DNA from 2 places in the Lysinibacillus sp. AR18-8 genome. Region 1 is predicted to be linked to the other one. Evidence: riboswitches for the same ligand, from Rfam matches in the RefSeq annotation. Region 1 holds a riboswitch; the other holds the start of a gene.
What was found. Region 1 has a riboswitch for FMN ahead of ribE (riboflavin synthase). Riboswitches for the same ligand answer to the same signal wherever they lie in the genome.
Positions count from the first base shown of each region.

Region 2: another riboswitch for FMN. It lies ahead of BFM98_RS04285 (ECF transporter S component); the one in region 1 lies ahead of ribE (riboflavin synthase).

Region 1 covers NZ_MDGU01000015.1:130,477-140,593, forward strand. Annotated here, with positions in the region: gene BFM98_RS13470 (CAP domain-containing protein) at 1-597, shown strand, start outside; gene BFM98_RS13475 (VanW family protein) at 899-1,879, shown strand; gene BFM98_RS13480 (methyl-accepting chemotaxis protein) at 1,978-2,802, shown strand; gene BFM98_RS13485 (HAD-IA family hydrolase) at 2,849-3,466, opposite strand; gene BFM98_RS13490 (DHA2 family efflux MFS transporter permease subunit) at 3,675-5,060, opposite strand; gene BFM98_RS13495 (YibE/F family protein) at 5,426-6,202, opposite strand; gene BFM98_RS13500 (YibE/F family protein) at 6,199-7,323, opposite strand; FMN riboswitch at 7,544-7,669, shown strand; FMN riboswitch at 7,786-7,911, shown strand; gene ribE (riboflavin synthase) at 8,111-8,749, shown strand; gene ribB (3,4-dihydroxy-2-butanone-4-phosphate synthase) at 8,774-9,403, shown strand; gene ribH (6,7-dimethyl-8-ribityllumazine synthase) at 9,419-9,901, shown strand; gene BFM98_RS13520 (spore germination protein) at 10,040-10,117, shown strand, end outside.
Region 2 covers NZ_MDGU01000005.1:143,258-153,374, reverse strand. Annotated here, with positions in the region: gene BFM98_RS04295 (STAS domain-containing protein) at 36-422, shown strand; gene BFM98_RS04290 (sodium-dependent transporter) at 992-2,338, opposite strand; gene BFM98_RS04285 (ECF transporter S component) at 2,558-3,145, opposite strand; FMN riboswitch at 3,364-3,549, opposite strand; gene BFM98_RS04280 (hypothetical protein) at 3,693-4,979, opposite strand; gene sigX (RNA polymerase sigma factor SigX) at 4,976-5,509, opposite strand; gene BFM98_RS04270 (ATP-binding protein) at 5,588-7,363, opposite strand; gene BFM98_RS04265 (response regulator transcription factor) at 7,356-8,072, opposite strand; gene ccsB (c-type cytochrome biogenesis protein CcsB) at 8,187-9,368, opposite strand; gene resB (cytochrome c biogenesis protein ResB) at 9,365-10,117, opposite strand, start outside.

The DNA.
Region 1 (10,117 bases):
ATAAAAAAAGCAGCACTAGCTTCAGTAGTAGCAACTTCATTATTAGTGCCAGTTGCGGCAATGGCCGCCGAATCCTATACAGTGACATCTGGCGATACGCTATGGAAAATAGCATTAAAAACAGAAACGGGTGTACAGGAATTAATTGATGCCAACCCACAACTCGCTAACCCAAATCAAATTTCTCCAGGTCAAAAAATTAACGTCCCTGTAAAAGAACAGGCAACAGTTGAACAAGAGGTTGTGAAACTTGTCAATGCAGAACGGGCAAAAGCAGGTCTTCCAGCATTGCAAGAAGATTGGGAGCTATCAAGGGTTGCTAAATATAAGTCGCAAGATATGCAGGATAGAAATTACTTTGACCACACAAGTCCAACATATGGTACACCTTTTACCATGATGAAAAACTTCGGTATTACGTATAAATCTGCTGGTGAAAATATCGCGAAGGGCCAACGCTCCGCACAGGAAGTTGTAACGGCCTGGATGAACAGTGAAGGACACCGTGCCAATATCCTTAATAAAAGCTACACACATATTGGTGTAGGCTATGTACAGGAAGGTAATTACTGGACACAAATGTTTATTCAAAAATAAAAAAAGAAAGAGTATCTATTGGCTTTTGTGATAGCTAGTAGATGCTCTTTTTCGCGTTAAATTCTAAAGTATACCGTATTGGAAGCGTATATTACTTCTTCTAGAATTAATCCCCCTAAATCATTAAAAGGTTAATTAAGTACAAGAATACACATCAAACTATCTTTAGATATGTCAGGCTAAGGATAATGTAGCGTGTTTTTGCTATCTTGACAAATAAAAATAACCAAAAAACAACACACTATGAGCAATAGACGAATAAGATGTCTCTGTAGTATGAAGATAGAGGTGGTGTTTATGGTTGAAAAAGAAGTGGTTAGCTACATGTTGCGTTATCTGTATGACGGGTCTCGTAGGTTGTGAAAAAACAGCAGTCTCTGATAACAAGCTAGAACAAGAAATTCAACAACGTGAGGAAATAAAGCAACCTGTTACATATGAACAAGAACAAATGATTGATCCTATTGTAGAGGTTGTTGATCCAACTACGAGTAAGGTACTTAAAACAATATCTCCAAAGGAATTTGGCTTCGATACGGACCCACAAGCCTATCAAAAGCATATCGAACAATTAGCAAGGGAATGGGCAAGAGGAACGGACACATCAAATGGCTATGATCAGCGTATGATGCTTGATCGATTGGATGAAAACGGGCAAGTGATCAAGGGGAAGCCGCAAATCATTTTAAAGGAAAGTGAGCTAGTGGAGCGTATTATCGAAGCTTCTGCGACTGGCGGTCAGGTAGAAATGCCGCTCTATATAACAGAAAGTGGCTATTATTTTGAGGATCTTCCTTTATTAGAGGAAGTGGTTGTTGCATCTTATACAACTTATTTCAATCGTGCTGATTTAGGAAGAAATAAAAATATTGAGCTCTCTGCTAGAGCCATTCATAATGTGATTGTAGGCAGTGGCGATTATTTTTCTTTTAATACAATTGTAGGTCCAAGAGATGAGGCAAATGGCTATCAACCCGCACCTGAAATTATTAATAAGAAGGTAGTCATGGGAATTGGTGGTGGAATCTGTCAAACTTCTTCAACCTTGTTTAATGCAGTAGACCAAATTCCCGTCAAATATGTTGAGCGTCATCATCATTCGTTAGATGTAGGATATGTCCCAAAAGGAAGAGATGCTACGGTTTCTTATGATACGTTAGATTTTAGGTTTCAAAACTCAAATGATGTACCATTTTTAATTAAGGCAAGTTATGGAGAGAATTCTCTAACAATTGAAATTCGAACGGCAGAAAAATATGTAGAATTATTGAAAAAATCATAATGTTGTAAGGAGACACCACTGGACGTTGGTGTCTTTTTTCGGATCGCATGCTATAGTTAAATTGATACAGTTCAGAAAATTTTAGGGGGAAAAAGACAATGCATCCTAAACTACAAGCAACGATTGATTCGATTGATTTATACCAAGCAACTTACCCAGAGGATGCTTGTGTCATCGTGGCAGATACGGAAAAAGTGCTTGCCTACAAACCAGGAAAAAAGGTTGACTTAAAAGTTGGGGTTGGTGACCCAGTACATAAATATCGAGGTACAGCAACAGAAATAGCGTTAAGTTCAGGGAAATTTGTGAAAGAGGAGCGTAGCGCAGAAGGTTTTGGTATGGCCTATATCGCCTCTGCCCAGCCTATTTTTGAAGGAGGACGTATTATTGGCGTAGTAAGTGCCATTATTTCCAACGAAAAAATGGATAGTATGCGTCTATTGGCAACTGAGCTTTCGAGTGCTGTAGAAGAAATGACAGCTACAAATGAAGGATTAACCACTGCCAGTAAGGATGTATCCAATCGTTTGGAAGAGCTATCTAATTTCGCGGAATCGATGACAGGCGATATTGAACAAATTAATGTGATTGTCCATTTAGTAAAAGATTTAGCTATGAAATCGAGAATTCTTGGTCTAAACGCATCGATAGAAGCAGCACGTTCAGGTGAGCATGGGCGTGGCTTTGCGGTGGTCGCTTCTGAAATACAAAAAATGTCCCAGAGTAGTACAGAAAGTGCTGATAGCATAACTGTGCAACTAGAAAATATTAAACAATCCATCGATCAGGTCAATGCATCAACAAATCAAATTGCTGCGTTTACACAGCAGTTTGCTGCGAGTATGCATGAATTAACAGATGCCTACAAAGGGGTTAATAGTACAGCAGAAAAGCTAATGCAAATTAGTGACATCAAAGGATAGGCATATAAAAAGGATAATAGACAAGTGCTATTATCCTTTTTCATGATTAAATGATCTCTAAAATTTCCTGTGGTGTTGAGACACTGTATTCAGGTTCGTCATTTTGCACGACTTCTTTGGCATCATAGCCCCATTCCACCCAAATAATTGGTATACCGGCTTTCTTACAAGCAACAATATCCCTTTGCTCGTCTCCAATGTATACGACGTTAGACGAGTCGACATTTGCTTCCTTTAAAAACTTTTTCATTACTTTGTCCTTACCAAAAATGCGGTTGGAGCAAAGTACATCTGCTACACAATGAATACCGTTCATTTTAAGAAATTCTAAAATATTCTCTTTAGAGTTTGAGGAAATAATCAGGATTTTATAGCCTCTTTTATCAATCTCTATTAATAGTTCCTTCATTCCTTCAAAAAGATGAACATCATTTAATGATTGACGATACAATTTATAAAATTGCGGTAAAATCATAGGCAACTTATACATTGGAAAGTCGAATAATTTACTGCGTTCTGAAATTGATAATTTTTTTAATGTATCAATTTCCTTTAATTCAATGCCTTTAAATTTATATTTTTGGGCTAAAGTATTCCATGCTGAGGCAAACACAGCAGTAGAATCTGCAAGCGTCCCATCAAAATCAAAGATAATATGCTTCATTGCAAACTTTCTCCTTTTTCATCTCGTTGTATTGACGTTCTATGCTAAAAAATGTTACATGGAATGGGCATCTAGTATTCTTGAAATAACAACCATTTTGAGCGTACGTAAACATCTTATGGTAAATATTATCAGAAAATACGGCGATTGCAATGAAAATGGTACAACAAAAGGAGGTGTCTCAAAAGTCCATTGAGACACCTCGACATTATTGTGTTTTTTTCAAAAAGAAGGAGAGTATGACATTGATTATTGCCAGAACAAAACTGATAGAAAAGACAAAGGCCGAACCTGAAGCTGCTGCTTCTTGCGTATTAGTTGTTATGTCACTTAGGAGGTGCTGTTGTTTTGCTGAGAACAACGACACCATCACAGCAATACCAATTGCACCAGAAACTTGCTGAGAGGTTTGTGTAATCGCAATGCCATCTGGAAAGTATTGTCTTGGTAAGGCATTCAGCGTATTTGTTTGAACAGAGGCTAATACCATTCCAACACCAAGCATCATGATAATATGCGTTACGACTAATAGCCAAGTAGCTGTTTCTGTACCAGATAAAGCATAAAGTCCATACCCGATTACAACAAGTATAGTGCCAGGCGTAATGACTGCACGAGGGCCATATTTATCGAAGAATTTACCGATTGTAGGGGCTAATATACAGTTTAATAGACTACCAGGAAGCAACATTAAACCTGTCCCAAAAGCCGATACGAAAAGGACCATTTGCATATACATAGGAAGCACTACCAGCATAGACAACATATTGAAGAAGGTAATCATATTCATAAGAAGACCTAACACGAACATGGGGTATTGAAACGCTGTCAAATTTAACATCGGATGTTGCATTTTCAATTGACGTATTACAAATAAACATAAGGCGATTACACCTAGCAAAATGGTGCCTAGTACAGTAATATTTGACCAGCCTAAATCTCCGCCAGCACTGACACCATAAACGATGCCACCAAAGCTAATGGTAGATAAGAGAATGGACCAAAGATCAATAGCCAGCTGCTTTATTTCATTTACATTAGGAATAAAGATAAAGCCAAAAATAATGGAGAATAATAGGAAGGGGATGGTAACCCAGAATATCCAGTGCCAGGACAAACTATCTAAAATCATCCCAGCCAAGGTTGGACCGAAAGCGGGTCCAGCTAAAATAACGAGACCCATTACGCCCATAGCACTACCACGATTATTAGCTGGGAAAATTGTGAAAATCACATTTTGCGTTAAAGGTAATATAATCGCAAGTCCTGCTGCTTGAATAATACGTGCTAAAAGTAGGACAGCAAAAACGGGTGCGACTGCGGCAAGTATAGTACCGATTATCGAAAAGAGTAAAGACGCCATAAACATTTGGCGAGTAGTAAACTTTTGCATTAAAATGCCTGTTACAGGTACTAAAATGCCTAATGTGAGAAAGTATCCTGTTGCAAGCCATTGGATGGTTGTAGCGTCCACATCGAAGAGCAGGCTTAGCTCTCCAAGTGCAATATTTAATGCTGTCTCACTAAACAATCCTACAAAGCCAGCTACTAAGAGAGCAGCCATAATCGGACTTGTTTTTATTTCTTTATTCACAGTAAAAGCTCCTTTAATAAATGTTAGACGATCATAGGAGATTAAAATACAGAATATTTAGAAATTAATAGACGAATTTCTAGCAATCTTTTATTTTCTGCACAATAAAATGACCATGACGATGTTATCGTGATGTGGATTATCAGCGATCGTTTTTCCTATTAGCCAGTACACCTCCACGATACTGGCTTTTCTGATTTTTACTATAGCAAAAAAATTTTCTCGAATGTAAGTATTAATTCTAGCTTCATCTATACGATTTCACAATTTGGACAAACATTTTTGACATAGCATTCATTTTTTGAATGAATTAGAGGAGAAACGACGAGCACCTATCACAAATGCATGATAGGTACTGGTAATTTTTATAAAAGTTTTTCTGTTTTTTCGCGTGTTCGAATTAAATAAAAGGCATTGATGCAGGCGGCAATCGGAATAATCAATGCAATGCCGATTCCTGCACAAAAAATGGTTGTCATTTCGGCACTAAAAACCTTGGAGTTAATAATTTCCCCAATCGAATAGGAGAGGTCCTTGAACCAGATTAATAAGCTTAAATAGCCACCAAAGAAAGCAAAAAATAACGTATTAGTATCGGTTCCTAATATATCTCTTCCTATGCTTAAGCCAACTGTAAATAATTTTTTTCTACTCATCGAAGGATTGCGATAAAAAATCTCATGCATAGAGGTAGCGATGGAAATGGCTGCATCCATATTGGCACCTATCGTACTCATAATGATGACTGATGCACCAATCTGCACAAAATTAACACCAATGTAGAGAGAAAAGATGCTGATTTCTTCAGTTGATTCTTCGCCAAACCCTTGGATCATCGACTTTTCCGTTACAAAGGTAATAAAGAGTAGTAACATACCTATCGTCACCATCGTCGAGATAAAGGCTGTAATGGTTTTACTGTTTGTTTTATTGATATAGAAAAGACTAATACAGCTAATGACCGTACAGGCAATAAACGTCAAGATGATGGGGCTATTTTTAGGGTTTGTCATTAAAAAAATGGTGACAAAGAGCACACCAAAGTTTAGGAATAAAGAAAGAAATGAGCGTATCCCCTGTCTACCGCCGACAAGTACCATTAACACGAATAATATAACTGCTAATAAGACGACAACATTCATCCTTGAACCCTCTTTCGATTAATGAAAAATATAGCGGTATACTGACTGATAGGAATCGTAAGGACAACACCAATACCCCCTGCTAAGGCACGGGCTAATTCTAAAGAAAGATTTAAGGACAATGTAAGCCCTAATGTGGAAGAATTTTTTAAATAGAGAATAATCATAGGTATGGAGCCGCAAAGGTAGGCAAAGAATAAGATACTTGTAATGGTACCCATAATATCTTTACCGATTTCATGTCCCGAAGATTTCAGAGCCTTGACAGAGATTGTAGGATCTTGCTCGTATAAAGCAAAAATTGAGGAAGCCATTGTAATAGAAACATCCATTACTGCCCCAAGTGAGCCAATAAATAAACCTGCCATAAAGACAGTACGATAGGGACGTGTTAAAAATTGCATTTCTTCATAACGAAGACCATTTTCACCTGTCAACCACATTACAATAGAGCTTATGATAAGCGCTATAACAGTGCCTAAAAGTGTGGACACGATGGCTACATATGTTTTTGTATGCAATCCACTAATAAGTAGTAGCGAAATAATCGTAAATAGCAGGGCGCAAATGCCGCTGACTAATAACAGGCTTACGCCCCCATGCTTCACATAAAGATCTAATGCGAATGATAAAATCACAGCATTGACACTCAAACTAATGATAGAAAATAAGCCTTGTCTTTTACCTACAATAAGTAGGGCAAAAATAAAAATCCATGCAATCATTACCATGGTTTGATCTCGTTTTAAATCGAGAATGGTTCCTGTTAAAACAGATTGTGTTTTGCGATCATCTAGCGTGACAAAGATTTCATTGCCTACATGGTATTCTTGATCAAAAGCACCAGACGAAGAATAGTCATTCGTCAAATGAATGGATTGCCCCTTATGCTGACCATTTTTGATAATGGCCATAATCTCCTGTGTAAACAAAAAATCCTCATTTTCATACATATCTGTCATGGGTTCTGATGCTGTTACATCCACTTGCGTTATTTCCGCTATCGGTCGATCATAAAATTGTTCGTTATGATGTACGAAAACGATCGAAACCCCACAACAGAGTGCTAATAGGGCATAGAAAATAGCTTGTTTAAAAGGTATATTTTTAAAAAATGTCAAGTAAATGACCTCCAAACTGCTAGACTGAATAGTCACTTGTAAAGGAACGTTTTTTTGATTAAGAAGTTCCATAAACAGGTTAAATGTCATCATTTTAATAATATCTTTTACATTTTTCAAGTCGAGTCAGAACTGTTTAAAATTTATGCTTCGAAAAAAATTTAAAAAGAAGGATGGATAATATAATAAAATAGTGTTATCGTAAGATTAGCTAAATAAAAATATTCTTCGGGGTAGGGTGAAATTCCCGATCGGCGGTGATGAAGCAATTCAAAGTCCGTGAGCGCAAGCTGATTTGGTGCAAATCCAAAACCGACAGTTACAGTCTGGATGGGAGAAGGGTAAAAATGCGAACTTTTTAAATTGATACTAATTTAGAAGGTTTATTTGACTATGCATTTATTACAAAACTTCCCAATCATCTTGTGGGAAGTTTTTTTATTTAGCTACAATCGAATAGAAGATGTTCTTCGGGGTAGGGTGAAATTCCCAATCGGCGGTGATGAAGCAATTCAAAGTCCGTGAGCGCAAGCTGATTTGGTGCAAATCCAAAACCGACAGTGATAGTCTGGATGGGAGAAGAACGAATGAGATGACGGTCTATGAAAAAATTGTTTTCAACTAGGCTTATTTGTTGATGTCTTATACTCCCAAAACCCCTTTGATGTAAAGGGGTTTTTATTTTTTATTGCTAACGAGAGAAGGGAGAAGGATAAGGCACAAAAACAGGTGGATCAACTTTAAAAGTAAAGGATAGAAGTGCTAATAAAGTAGAGTAGGTGATGGAATGTTTACAGGACTTGTAGAGGATATTGGTATCATAAAAGCCGTGCAAAGCGATCGGGACAGTATGGAAATTACGGTTCAATCAGCTAAGATAACGGAGGATGTCAAGCTTGGTGACAGTATAGCGGTCAATGGAGTTTGTTTAACAGTGACAAATTTCACACAACAGCAGCTTACGATGGATGTTATGCCTGAAACAGTCAAAGCAACAAATCTACAGCAGCTGGCAATAGGCGATTCTGTTAATTTGGAGCGTGCCATGCCTGCTAATGGACGATTTGGTGGCCATTTTGTTGCTGGTCATGTTGATGGAGTCGGCAAAATTTTGCGAAAACGTCCAGTAGCAAACGCCGTTTATATTGATATCGAAATGTCAGAGGAGCTAACCAACTTTTGTATTCCAAAGGGTTCCATAACAATTGATGGCACAAGCTTAACCCTTTTTCATGTTGAAGCCAATAGTGTCACAATTTCACTTATTCCTCATACTTACAAAGAAACCGTTTTAGGTATGAAGAGGGTTGGAGCAATCGTTAATATCGAAACCGATTTAGTTGGAAAATACATTATAGGGCAATTAAAAAAGGGGCAAACAACGCCAGCTATTACAAGAGATTATTTAGCACAACATGGTTTTTAAATCACAGAATAGGAGTTGATCATCGTGCTACATTCAATTGAAGAAGCCATAGAGGATTTAAGGCAGGGCAATATGATTGTGGTGGTTGATGATGAGGATCGAGAAAATGAAGGAGATCTTCTGGCACTCGCTGAATTCATCACACCAGCAACAATCAACTTTATGGCAACCAATGGTAGAGGTTTAATTTGTACGCCGATTTCGCAGCAGCTTGCACAAAAGCTAGATTTATATCCAATGGTTCAGCACAATACAGATAACCATCAAACCGCATTTACGGTAAGTATCGATCATGTAGAAACAACGACAGGGATTAGCGCCTTTGAGCGTGCGCTAACGATACAAAGAATGATAGAAAAGCAAGCTAAGCCAACTGATTTTCGTCGACCAGGCCATATTTTTCCGTTGATTGCGAAAGAGCAAGGAGTGCTGGAACGGAGAGGGCACACGGAGGCCACTATTGATCTAGCGAAGCTTTGTCATAGCGTACCTGCAGGTGTTATTTGCGAAATTATGGGTGATGATGGGCACATGCTTCGGTTTGAAGAACTAACAAATTACGCTGCACATCATGGCTTAAAAATGATCTCGATAGAAGCATTGGTTGCTTATCGTAAACAATTATCCACTAATAAAACTAAAATTTCTATGTAAAAAGGAGAAGGAACAATGGGTCAAACATTTGAAGCACAATTAATTGGAACGGATTTGAAAATTGCAGTAGTAGTGGGTCGTTTTAATGAGTTCATTACTAGCAAATTATTGGATGGGGCAATGGATGGTTTAACTCGTCATGGGGTTGATTCTGCATCTATTGATGTTGCATGGGTGCCAGGAGCTTTTGAAGTTCCTTTTATAGCGAAACAACTGGCAGAAACGAAGAAATATGATGCTATTATTGGTTTAGGTACTGTTATTCGTGGCTCTACAACACACTATGACTATGTTTGTAATGAATCGGCAAAAGGCATTGCCAATGTGTCATTGTCAACGAATGTACCTGTTATTTTTGGAATTGTTACTACCGAAAATATTGAACAGGCAATTGAACGTGCAGGAACGAAATCTGGTAATAAAGGCTATGATGCTGCAATGTCTGCAATTGAGATGGCAAATCTAAAGAAAATGATTGGATCAGGACAATTTGAATAGTCGTCACAACATTTGTTTCTTTGAATATTTTGAACAACCATGGGAAAAATATGCTTAAGTGTATTTATTGAAGGTGATTGTTTTCATAAATGTACTAATCTTGAGCTGGCTCAGTAGGAGATGAGAAGTATTTCATCAATGGAACAAATTAATTTGAAAATGTTGAAATCACTATTTCAACGCTCTGCTGATGTGATTTTCCAACAATATAATTTT
Region 2 (10,117 bases), on a different contig from region 1:
CCCAAACAAGAAAAGAAAAATGGAGGCGCTATAGGATGAATCAGAAGAAAATTGCAATGAATATTGACACAAAGGCTGATTATATTGTGATTGCGTTTACAGGCGATTTAGAATACGGGATGATTGAAGAAATAAAGTCAGAGCTGCAAACACTTAGCTTAGACACAAAACACGGATACATTATCGATATGCAAAGGGTAACAAATATTGATAGTACTGGATTCGGTATGATCGTTAATTTTGCTAAGAAGGTGTCTGTAAAAGATAAGAAAATCGCCATTATTGTCGTCGATGATTTCATTCGCAACTTATTCGCTATTTCACAGGTTGATAAAGTATTCCCTATTGCCGAAAGTGAAGAACAAGCAAGGAAGATTATTAAAGAAGATTGGCTAGGTGAGCTATCACTTAACGATTATTAATCTCTATAATCATAATAAAAGGTGTATTCCTATTAGACGGAATACACCTTTTTATGTTGTTAAAAAAAGAAGAAGTCAACGGTAGAAATAGCAACTTTGCAAGGCGAGAGGTTGATTTCCGTTCCGCCAGCGTCCTTTCCAGGGGGGCGTCCGATGAGCCGCTAAATCCCATAGGAGTGACGCTATCAACCATTCTCCAAAGTGTCTTTACCTCATAGTAGCATAGTGATCAAATCACCCATTATCTGGATTCTTAGAGGGGATAGGCTCTTATTTTCAATGCGGTGAAGTGCTGAGTGACAACACCTCTTCATAAAGAGTAATGAACTCCTTTACTTTATTTGAAAACCTTTACTAAAAAGATTGAGATTTTTTGGGTTGGTGTGGAAGGCTTCTTGACTCCCGTGGGTTAACGAGACAGGTGAGCCCCTACACGGAGGAAGCTGCTAGCACTCGCCCACAGGAAAGCAAGTAGCCTTCAATAGAAATCCATTTCTACCTTTCTATTGGCTGTTATGTTTTTAACACTAAGAGAAGGTATTTTTCCTATGGCAGAATATACCTTTTCTTTAATACTGCAGTAGCATATTAACAAACACAACTAGAATGATAATCGGTACAACAACTAGCATTAACATACGATATGTCGAATAATAGCCTTGTCCCATTTGACTACCCGTTAGCAATTCTCTCTTCACAAAATCTTTATCCACTACATAGGCAATAAAAATAGCAATGAATAAATTCCCTAGCGGAAGCATGATATTCGACACTAAAAAATCGGTTGCATCAAAGATACTTTTCTCAAAAATCATTATATCCGATAAAACACTCGAAGAAAGTGCTGCTGGAATAGCTGCAATAAATACGACTATACCAAGTAAAAGTGTCCACATTGGACGGGATTTCTGACTATGCTCCATAAATGCCGCGACGATAATCTCATATAAACTAAATGATGACGTTAATGTAGCAAATAAAAATAGCAATAAAAACATGGCTAAAAACACTTCACCAAATGGCATTTGACTAAATGCTGTTGGTAGCACCATAAATAGCAAACCTGGACCCGCTGCTGGCTCTAAATCAAAGGCGAACACAACAGGGAAAATCGCTAAACCTGCTAAAAATGAAACAAGCACAGTTAACAGCACTACAGAACCCGCTGAATTCGGAAGACTGACATCTTTTTTTAGATAAGAGCTATATGTAACTAAACAAGAAAAGCCTACTGCTAACCCAAAGAACGATTGCCCTAGGGCTTCTAATAATGCCTTACCCGTAATATTCGAGAAATCAGGCCATAAGAAGAATTTTACCCCTTCCATTGCCCCATCTAATGTAACTGCACGCACAACAAGGACAATGAACATTATGAAAAGTAACGGCATCATCCATTTATTGGCCTTTTCAATCCCATTTTGTACACCTAATGAAATCACAAGTACGTTGGCTAATGTAAACAACACTAGACCAACTAGCGTAATCCAAGGCGTGCCTATAATTTTTCCAAATAATTCAGTTGGATCTACTGCTGGATCAATTACCGCGCCAGCTACACCTAGCCCGCTATAAATAAAGATCCAACCTCCAACTACGCTATAAAAAGTTAATAATAAAAAACAGCCTAGCACGCCCATTCGACCAATCCAAGCCCAGCCTGGCTTAGTTGGAGCAATTTTTTTATACGCTGTTACAGCCTCGGATTGTGTACCACGTCCTAAAACATACTCGGACAATAACATCGGTAGTCCTATTAACAAGGTAAATAACACAAAGATAAGGAAAAATGCTCCTCCACCACTTTGTCCTGTTACATAGGGAAGTTTCCAAATTGCCCCTAGTCCGATCGCCGCACCAGCTGATGCTAAAATAAAACCTAATTTACTAGACCATTGTCCTTTTTTTCCACTCATCTCTTCAAACTCCTCAAACATTCTAAACTCTTCTCTATTTTACATGAAAATATAGCTTTCGACTAGGTTATAATTATAAAGTACTAGTTAGCTTTTTTACCCCATTACTTTTTTCTATATTTATCCGTTAGTTTTGCCTTTCTATTCTTCACACCTTTCCCTATCCATCATTCCTTCCAACAAAAAACCTCAGGTATGTTCACCCGAGGTTAGTAAAAATTATTTTGTTATATAGATAGAACGCTGGCGGTCGATCCACTTGCGCATAGTTGTAAATAAAAACGCCATAATAGCCGTTAATAAAATACCTTTCACAATGTTAAATGGTAAAATCCCAGCGATAATCATTTTATAAAGTGAGTCACCTACAACAGGTTCCATTCCTAAGAAGTATGTGTACATCGGTAAAAATACTGCGTAGTTTAAAATACTCATCCCTACTGCCATTACGACTGTTCCAGTCGCTAAACCTCCAACAAGACCAGCAATTGTTTTAAAGCGATTAAAAATAAGGCTTACAGGCAAAATAAATAAAATACCTGTTGCAAAGTTGGCAATATGACCTACTGGCACACCTGTTGGCGTTCCAGAGAAAATCCAATCCAATACATTTTTAAATAATTCTACTAAAATACCAGCTACAGGCCCCATTGTGATGGCTGCTATTAATGCAGGCATATCACTAAAGTCGACTTCCAAGAATGCTGGGAATGGTGGAATTGGGAAATTAAAAAGCATTAATAAAAACGAAATACTGCTCAGCATGCCAATCGTAATAAACGATTGAAGTTTAACATTTTTCTTCATAGAAAACTCTCTCCTCTTTGCTGATTCAATCTCGCAAGAAGAAAGGTGACGATCTTTCAATTGTTAGCACGAAAAAAACCCTTATGCATAAAGAGCACAAGGGAGAAAGGCATGACGAATAAGCGTCAATTTAAACTATTTTTGAGCACTGTTTAAAAAGCCATACAAAAAAAGCGCTCGGTCATAGTTTATTTCATAACAATGAATGACGATCGTACCTCCATCTTCTCCCATCCAGACTTTAACTGTCGGCCTCGGAATCACACCAAGTCAGCCATGCAAATAAATTTGCACAGGTCGCGGGCTGAAGAGCGAAGCATAAACCATTCGAGTTAATGGAAACATTAACGGTTCACCACTCTATTACCGCCGGTCGGGATTTTCACCCTGCCCCGAAGATGAATCATATTATTTTATACTACAACCTTACTATAATTAATTATTAAGAAAAAGTAAATAGTTCTGCTTAAAAAATTCCGATTAGATTTGTAAGTATTGTAAAAATGGAGCATTCCATGTTACAGGAATGCTCCATTTTTGATTTTGACTAAGGCATATATTGTTTATTTGGCCCCACAGGCTTTGGCAAATACGTTTTTAAATCGAATCCTTCCCAGCTTTCTTGGACCACATTATCCAAGCGTAATTGTTGGTCAAAGCTAGCAGCAGTTAACATCATAGCTTCAATTAATTGGGTAGCGCGAATTGGCTCCATCGATGCTAAATCTAAGGGAATATCGAATGTTACGACTACACCTTCTGCTTCCTCTTTCACGGTATATGTTACGTTTTCAGGAACGACTGTTACATAAACATCATCATTTTTGTTTTTCATTAGTGTAAGTGCCTCTGTAACATTAGCAAATGTCTGACGGAAATCTGGTGACAGATATTCTGCCCCACTACCATCTTGGTATAAATAATAATTAAAATGCTTGGCGTTTGTTAATGACATAGCTTGACTTGGCTCACCCTCTTGAGAAAACTCATAAGGTGTGCCATCTTCATTTTGAATCTCAACTTCCGTATATTCAGAATCCGAGAAGGTATCCTCTAAAGTCCCTTTGTACTCATTAACGGTAGCTGACGCAACATCATAGTCATTGTCCTTTGGTAATACGTGGACAAGCTTGTCTTCCTTCTCCTTCAGTTCACCTTTAAAAGGATGATAATCCGTAAACCCTTTGGCTTCTTCATCTATTTGAGGAGCATATTTTTCATACATCTGTAGGGTAGAAGGCTTTTCTGTTCCAAAATCAGTTGCTACACGCTCATTTGGTATCACATATGTCATTGGAACACTTTCTGCATCGCGTCCTGCCAAACCAATACGGAAAACGACAGCATCTTTCACATCTTCCTCATAGACAGACGACCGTAAAGATAACATACGCTCATGCTCCGATACAATACTGGATTGAAGTGCCTCATCCTGGGTAGCTGCCTCTTTAGCAGAACGATCTTCCTGTAACGTAGAGTAATTAGCCGTTTCTGGCGTACTAGCTAGATCTTTTTGGCTAGCGTCATTATTCATGAACATGAAGCCAACGAGTACCGTTATCGCGAAAACTGCTGCTACACTCGTAAAAATCGGCATTTTTCGGAACTTAAATCGTGATGGTCGTTCATCTTGAATCAAAGATTTACTTGCTTGTTGTGCTTCTTCATTCTCTATAGGTTGTTGTATCGCTTCTTGTAGGTGACTATTATCCTGCAAGCGAGCATCTGCCATTAACCGATTTAATATTTCTTCTTTTGAACGGCGGTCAGAAAGCTTAGGGGCATTGTTCAAGACATGTTCAAGCTGTTCATCATCAAATGGCTTATGTGTCATTGCCGTTTCGCCTCCTGTTCTCTAATCGGCTGTAGCTGTTGCCTTAAAAATTTAATGGCTCGATGCTGGGTCGTTTTTACCTTAGCTTCTGTCCAATCTAGTATTTGCGCTGTTTCTGCAATCGATAAATCTTGAAAATAGCGCATAATAATGACCATTTTTTGGTCTCCTGTACAGTTTTCAAGTGCTGATTCTACCTGCATAAATTCATCACTGGCCTGTAGCATATCTTCCGGTGATGGCGTGGTTGAATGGAGCTGTTCCGTTTCCCAGTCAAAGAAATCATGTGAATGCTTTTGACGTACAGCTTGCTTTCTAAAATGATCAATTGCTACATTTTTAGCAATAGCAAATAGCCAAGTTTTCTCACTACTATTGCCTGCAAATTGATCGTATGAGCGCAACACTCGTACATAAACTTCATGTGCTAAATCTTCGGCAAGTGTACGGTTTTTTACTAAATATATTAAAAACTGAAACACGTCTTGGTGATATGCATCGTATAGTCGATGGAACACGGAGTCATTCAAAGCACTCCACCCCCGTTCTATAATATTTGTCGTCTTACATTCATAGAAGTTACAGCCAATTAATAGCAATACTTGTTATTAATCGAACGGTAAATAAAACGTGAAGGTCGTACCCTCTTTCAACACACTGTCTACCATAATATTACCTGAGTGTGCCTTCACAATATTTCTAGCAATGGCTAAGCCGAGACCAGTTCCACCCTTGGAACGAGTACGTGCCTTATCTGCTTTATAAAAACGTTCAAAGACATAGGGTAAGTCCTCTTGAGGAATGCCATGTCCTGTATCTTGAACAGATATTTTAGCAAATGTCGGCTCCTGCTCTACTTTTACAGTCACAGACCCTTCATCTGTATGTCTCAGGGCATTGTCAACTAAATTTGTAAGCACTTGTTCAATGCGATCCTCATCTATATTAATCATGGCCTCGTCATTAAATTCACTCTCAAACAGCAGACGAACGTGCTTTTCTTTTGCTACCTGTGCAAATTTTTGTGTAATACGTTCAAAAGTAGAATTAATTGGTAATTCATCTTTATAAAGAGTCATATGCCCTGATTCCATACGTGCCAAATCTAATAAATCTGTCACAAGGCGACCCATTCGCTTCGATTCATCATAAATAATTTTGGTAATCTCATTTCGCTCTTCCTGATCCTGAATAAAATCGTCATCCATTAATGCTTCTGAGTAACCTTGAAGCATGGCAATCGGTGTCCGAAGCTCATGAGAGACATTCGCAATAAAATCCGATCTTAGTTTTTCTAAGCGATGCTGTTCAGTCATATCACGAATAACAGCGACAGCACCACGTATCATTTCCCCACTATAAAGAGGACTAATGGTAAATGTATAATAGCTGCCATCCATTTCAATTTCCTCTTCTAGTTTATCCTCAAACATCAGTGCATGATCAAGCATATGATACAGCTCAGGTGGAATTGGTTTAGCACTTTGGGAGCCTTTGTTGACAAACCATTTTTGCATCAGACGTTCGGCTGGTGGATTACTTAATAATATTGTACGATCTCTATTAAACGTAATCACTGCATCTGTCATAGATGTCAAAATATTAGAAAGCTGTTCGTTTTCTTGATTGATAACCTCTAAATTATGCTTTAATTGACGGCCCATTTGGTTGAAGGCAACGGCAAGCTGACCAATTTCGTCATTTTGGGTAGTAGGCATTTTCGCTTCAAAATTCCCTTTTGCAATTTCAAAAGCTAATTCACGCATTTTTCTTAATGGCGAAGTTATACGTGAAGAAAGGAAGAATGCGAAGAATGTCGTCAACACAAATGCTATGAAGGCTGCTAAAAAGACAATTTTCGTAGTTTCCTTAGACGTTTTATGTAGCGCATCTGGGCTTTGGTAGATGAAGACAGCTCCATGTACTGCATTTTCAACATTTAGGGGAAAACCAAGTACGACATAAGATTCCATCTTTTCTTGATCAGTTGAAGAAGGCATCATCATTTCTTTAATAATCGGCTCATCTGATTGAAACACTTCATGAAAAGATTTATTGGCTAATATAGTATCTTGTATTTCTTTTTTGTTGACACCCTCTTGCATCGCAAAGGACACTTCAACATGACTGATAGCGATCAATGCATTGGTTCCTGTAGGTAAAATATCTTTTAATAATTCAGAGGTAGATTCGGCTGTTTCATTGTCATCTACTATACTTGCTACCGTTGCTGCTGTTTGTCGCAATGAAATTTCTGCTTGCTGCATATGGTAATTTTGAAGAAATTCAAGCATTAATACCGTGAAAACAAATAATACAAATGAAACGAGAAGCAATATGGTTACCCATAGCTTCCCGACAACACTATTCCATATTCTATTCATTGACAACCTCAAATTTGTATCCAACGCCCCAAACCGTCACAATCATTTTAGCAGCGTTTTCAGAAACTCGGTTGAGCTTTTCACGTAAACGTTTTACATGTGTGTCTACTGTGCGTAAATCACCAAAGAAGTCATAATGCCATACCTCTTTTAGTAGTTGTTCACGGTCAAATACTTTGTCTGGCGATTTCGCTAAAAAGTACAGCAATTCATACTCTTTCGGTGTTAAATTAACCTCAATGCCTTCTGCAGTCACACGATGTGCATCATGGTCAATCATTAAGTGTTGGAACACCACTAAATCTTTTGAAGAAGATGCATTAGTCGTTGGTGAGAAAGCCTGTGAACGACGTAAAATAGCCTTCACACGTAACACAACCTCACGAGGACTAAATGGTTTTACGATATAGTCATCTGCACCAAGCTCAAAGCCTTGTACACGGTTCGCTTCTTCGCCTTTGGCAGTTAATAAAATAATTGGTGTTGCTGCGCGCTCTCGAATTTCTGCACACACTTCTAGCCCATCTTTTTCAGGCATCATAATATCAAGTAAAATACAGTGATACTCTTTTTCTAAAGATTTCTCGATCGCTTGTTCTCCATTTTCGGCCTCGTCAACAAGGTATCCTTCTCGCTCAAGATACATTTTTAATAAGCGGCGAATACGATCCTCGTCATCTACTACTAATACTGAAATATTTTCTGACACTTTCACGATCCCTCTCTTCCATCTTTCTCTAACTTCTATTGTACATGGTGTGACACATATTGAAAAGAAAAGAAAGCCTCTTCGCTACAGCGAAAAGGCTTGTTGCTTCACAGGTTACGCGTAGGAGTGTAAACCTGCAAGAATTAAGTTAACAGCAATTAGGTTGAATAAAATAATCCCAAAACCAATTAGTGCTAACCAAGCAGATTTTCGACCTTCCCAGCCTTTTGATAGACGTAAATGCAGGAATGCTGCATAGAATAACCATGTAATAAGAGCCCATACTTCTTTTGGATCCCAACCCCAGAAACGACTCCAAGCAATTTGTGCCCAAATCATCGCAAAGATTAAAGCACCAAGGGAGAATACAGGGAAACCAATCAGCACTGAACGATAACCAATTTCATCAAGTAATTGTAAATTGACACGTTTAACAAGTGGTTGGAAAATGGCACTAATTCGACGGCGAGCAATTAAACGAATTAATAAATACAACACAGATCCTACCAATAATGACCAAACAACGGTTGTTAATTTTTTAGCATTAATTAACGCTGGCATTTCTACTAATGGCGACATGCCATGTTCTTCTATCACTTCATATTCATTCATACCGAATACTGGAGGTAAATTGTAAATAATTTTACGAGTAGTACCTTCTTTATCCACATAATTATAGCTAGACTCATAATCCATAGCACTAAATGTAGATGTTACCGCGACAAATCCAACAACTACTACAAGACAGTACATAACGGCTTCTAACCAAAAACGTTGTTTAGAGGGCTTTGTTAAATCTACTACTTTTAATAAGTAAATAAGTCCTGCCACAGCACTAATGGCTAAAATAGATTGCCCTAATGCTGCTGTAATAACGTGAATTGTTAACCAATGACTTTGTAATGAAGGCACTAATGGACTTACTTCTTTCGGGAACATTGCTGCATAAGCAATAATCAAAAGTGCAACAGGCAGTGCCACTAATCCAAGTGCAGTCAAACGATAAATAAAATAAATTAAGATAAACGCGCCGACAATGAACATACCAAAGGCAGTTGTAAATTCGAACATATTACTTACTGGCGCATGTCCTGTATAAATCCAACGCGTAATAAAATAGCCAAGTTGTGATAGGAAACCAATAATAGTAACCACAATGGCAAGCTTGCCCCATTTGCCAGTATTTTTACCAGTAGCATTACCTTGCTTAATTGAACCACCAAATAATAATGTCGCAACTAGATAAGCAATAAACGCTACAAATAGTAAGTTTCCACTTAAGTCAATCAAACTCATAAGGTGTTGTCACCTTCCTTTTCTTTAATGCCACCATTAGTGGACTCTTCGCCAGCCTCATCTTTCTCTAACTGATCTTTATACGGAGGCAATGCAGCAAATGTTGTAACAGCATCTAAATCCTTTTTCATGCTGAACATATTTTTGTTGACATGGGCAGCCATTAACACACGGCCGTCTGGTTCCACTTGAAGCCATAAACGACGATGATTCCAGTAAGAGCCAATGGCAACACCGATCATAAAGATGACCCCACCAACAAACAGAATAGGGATGGTACTATCTTTTCGCACCGTAATACCTGACATATCACGCATCTCTGCACTAGCAAATTTCATTCTGTATTTATTTTCACCCAGTGGTTCTAAAGGAGGCTGCATAATTTCAACAAAGCTTACTTCTCCTTCAGGAGTTTCTGGTGTAGTCATTTTAAATAAAAATGCAGGATTATTTGGAATAGACGTTTTAGTCTGAGGTTCTCCATTTTCAAATCCATCAAAATCAGGTGTATAGACAAGAATTTGAACGGATGAACCATTCCCTAAATCATATTCTTTTTTAGGATTTGTTAAATCAATCTCTACCTTACCTAATGATTTCTCTGTCGTCTTATTAATTAATTCAAAGTTCATCTGTTTTAATTCATTTAGACGATAATCCATCTGGTAAAGAGCAAAGCCATCTTCTTTCAAAGGATGGTTTACACGAATAGAATAGTCTTTTACTTTTTCTAGATTTTCCGTATCCCC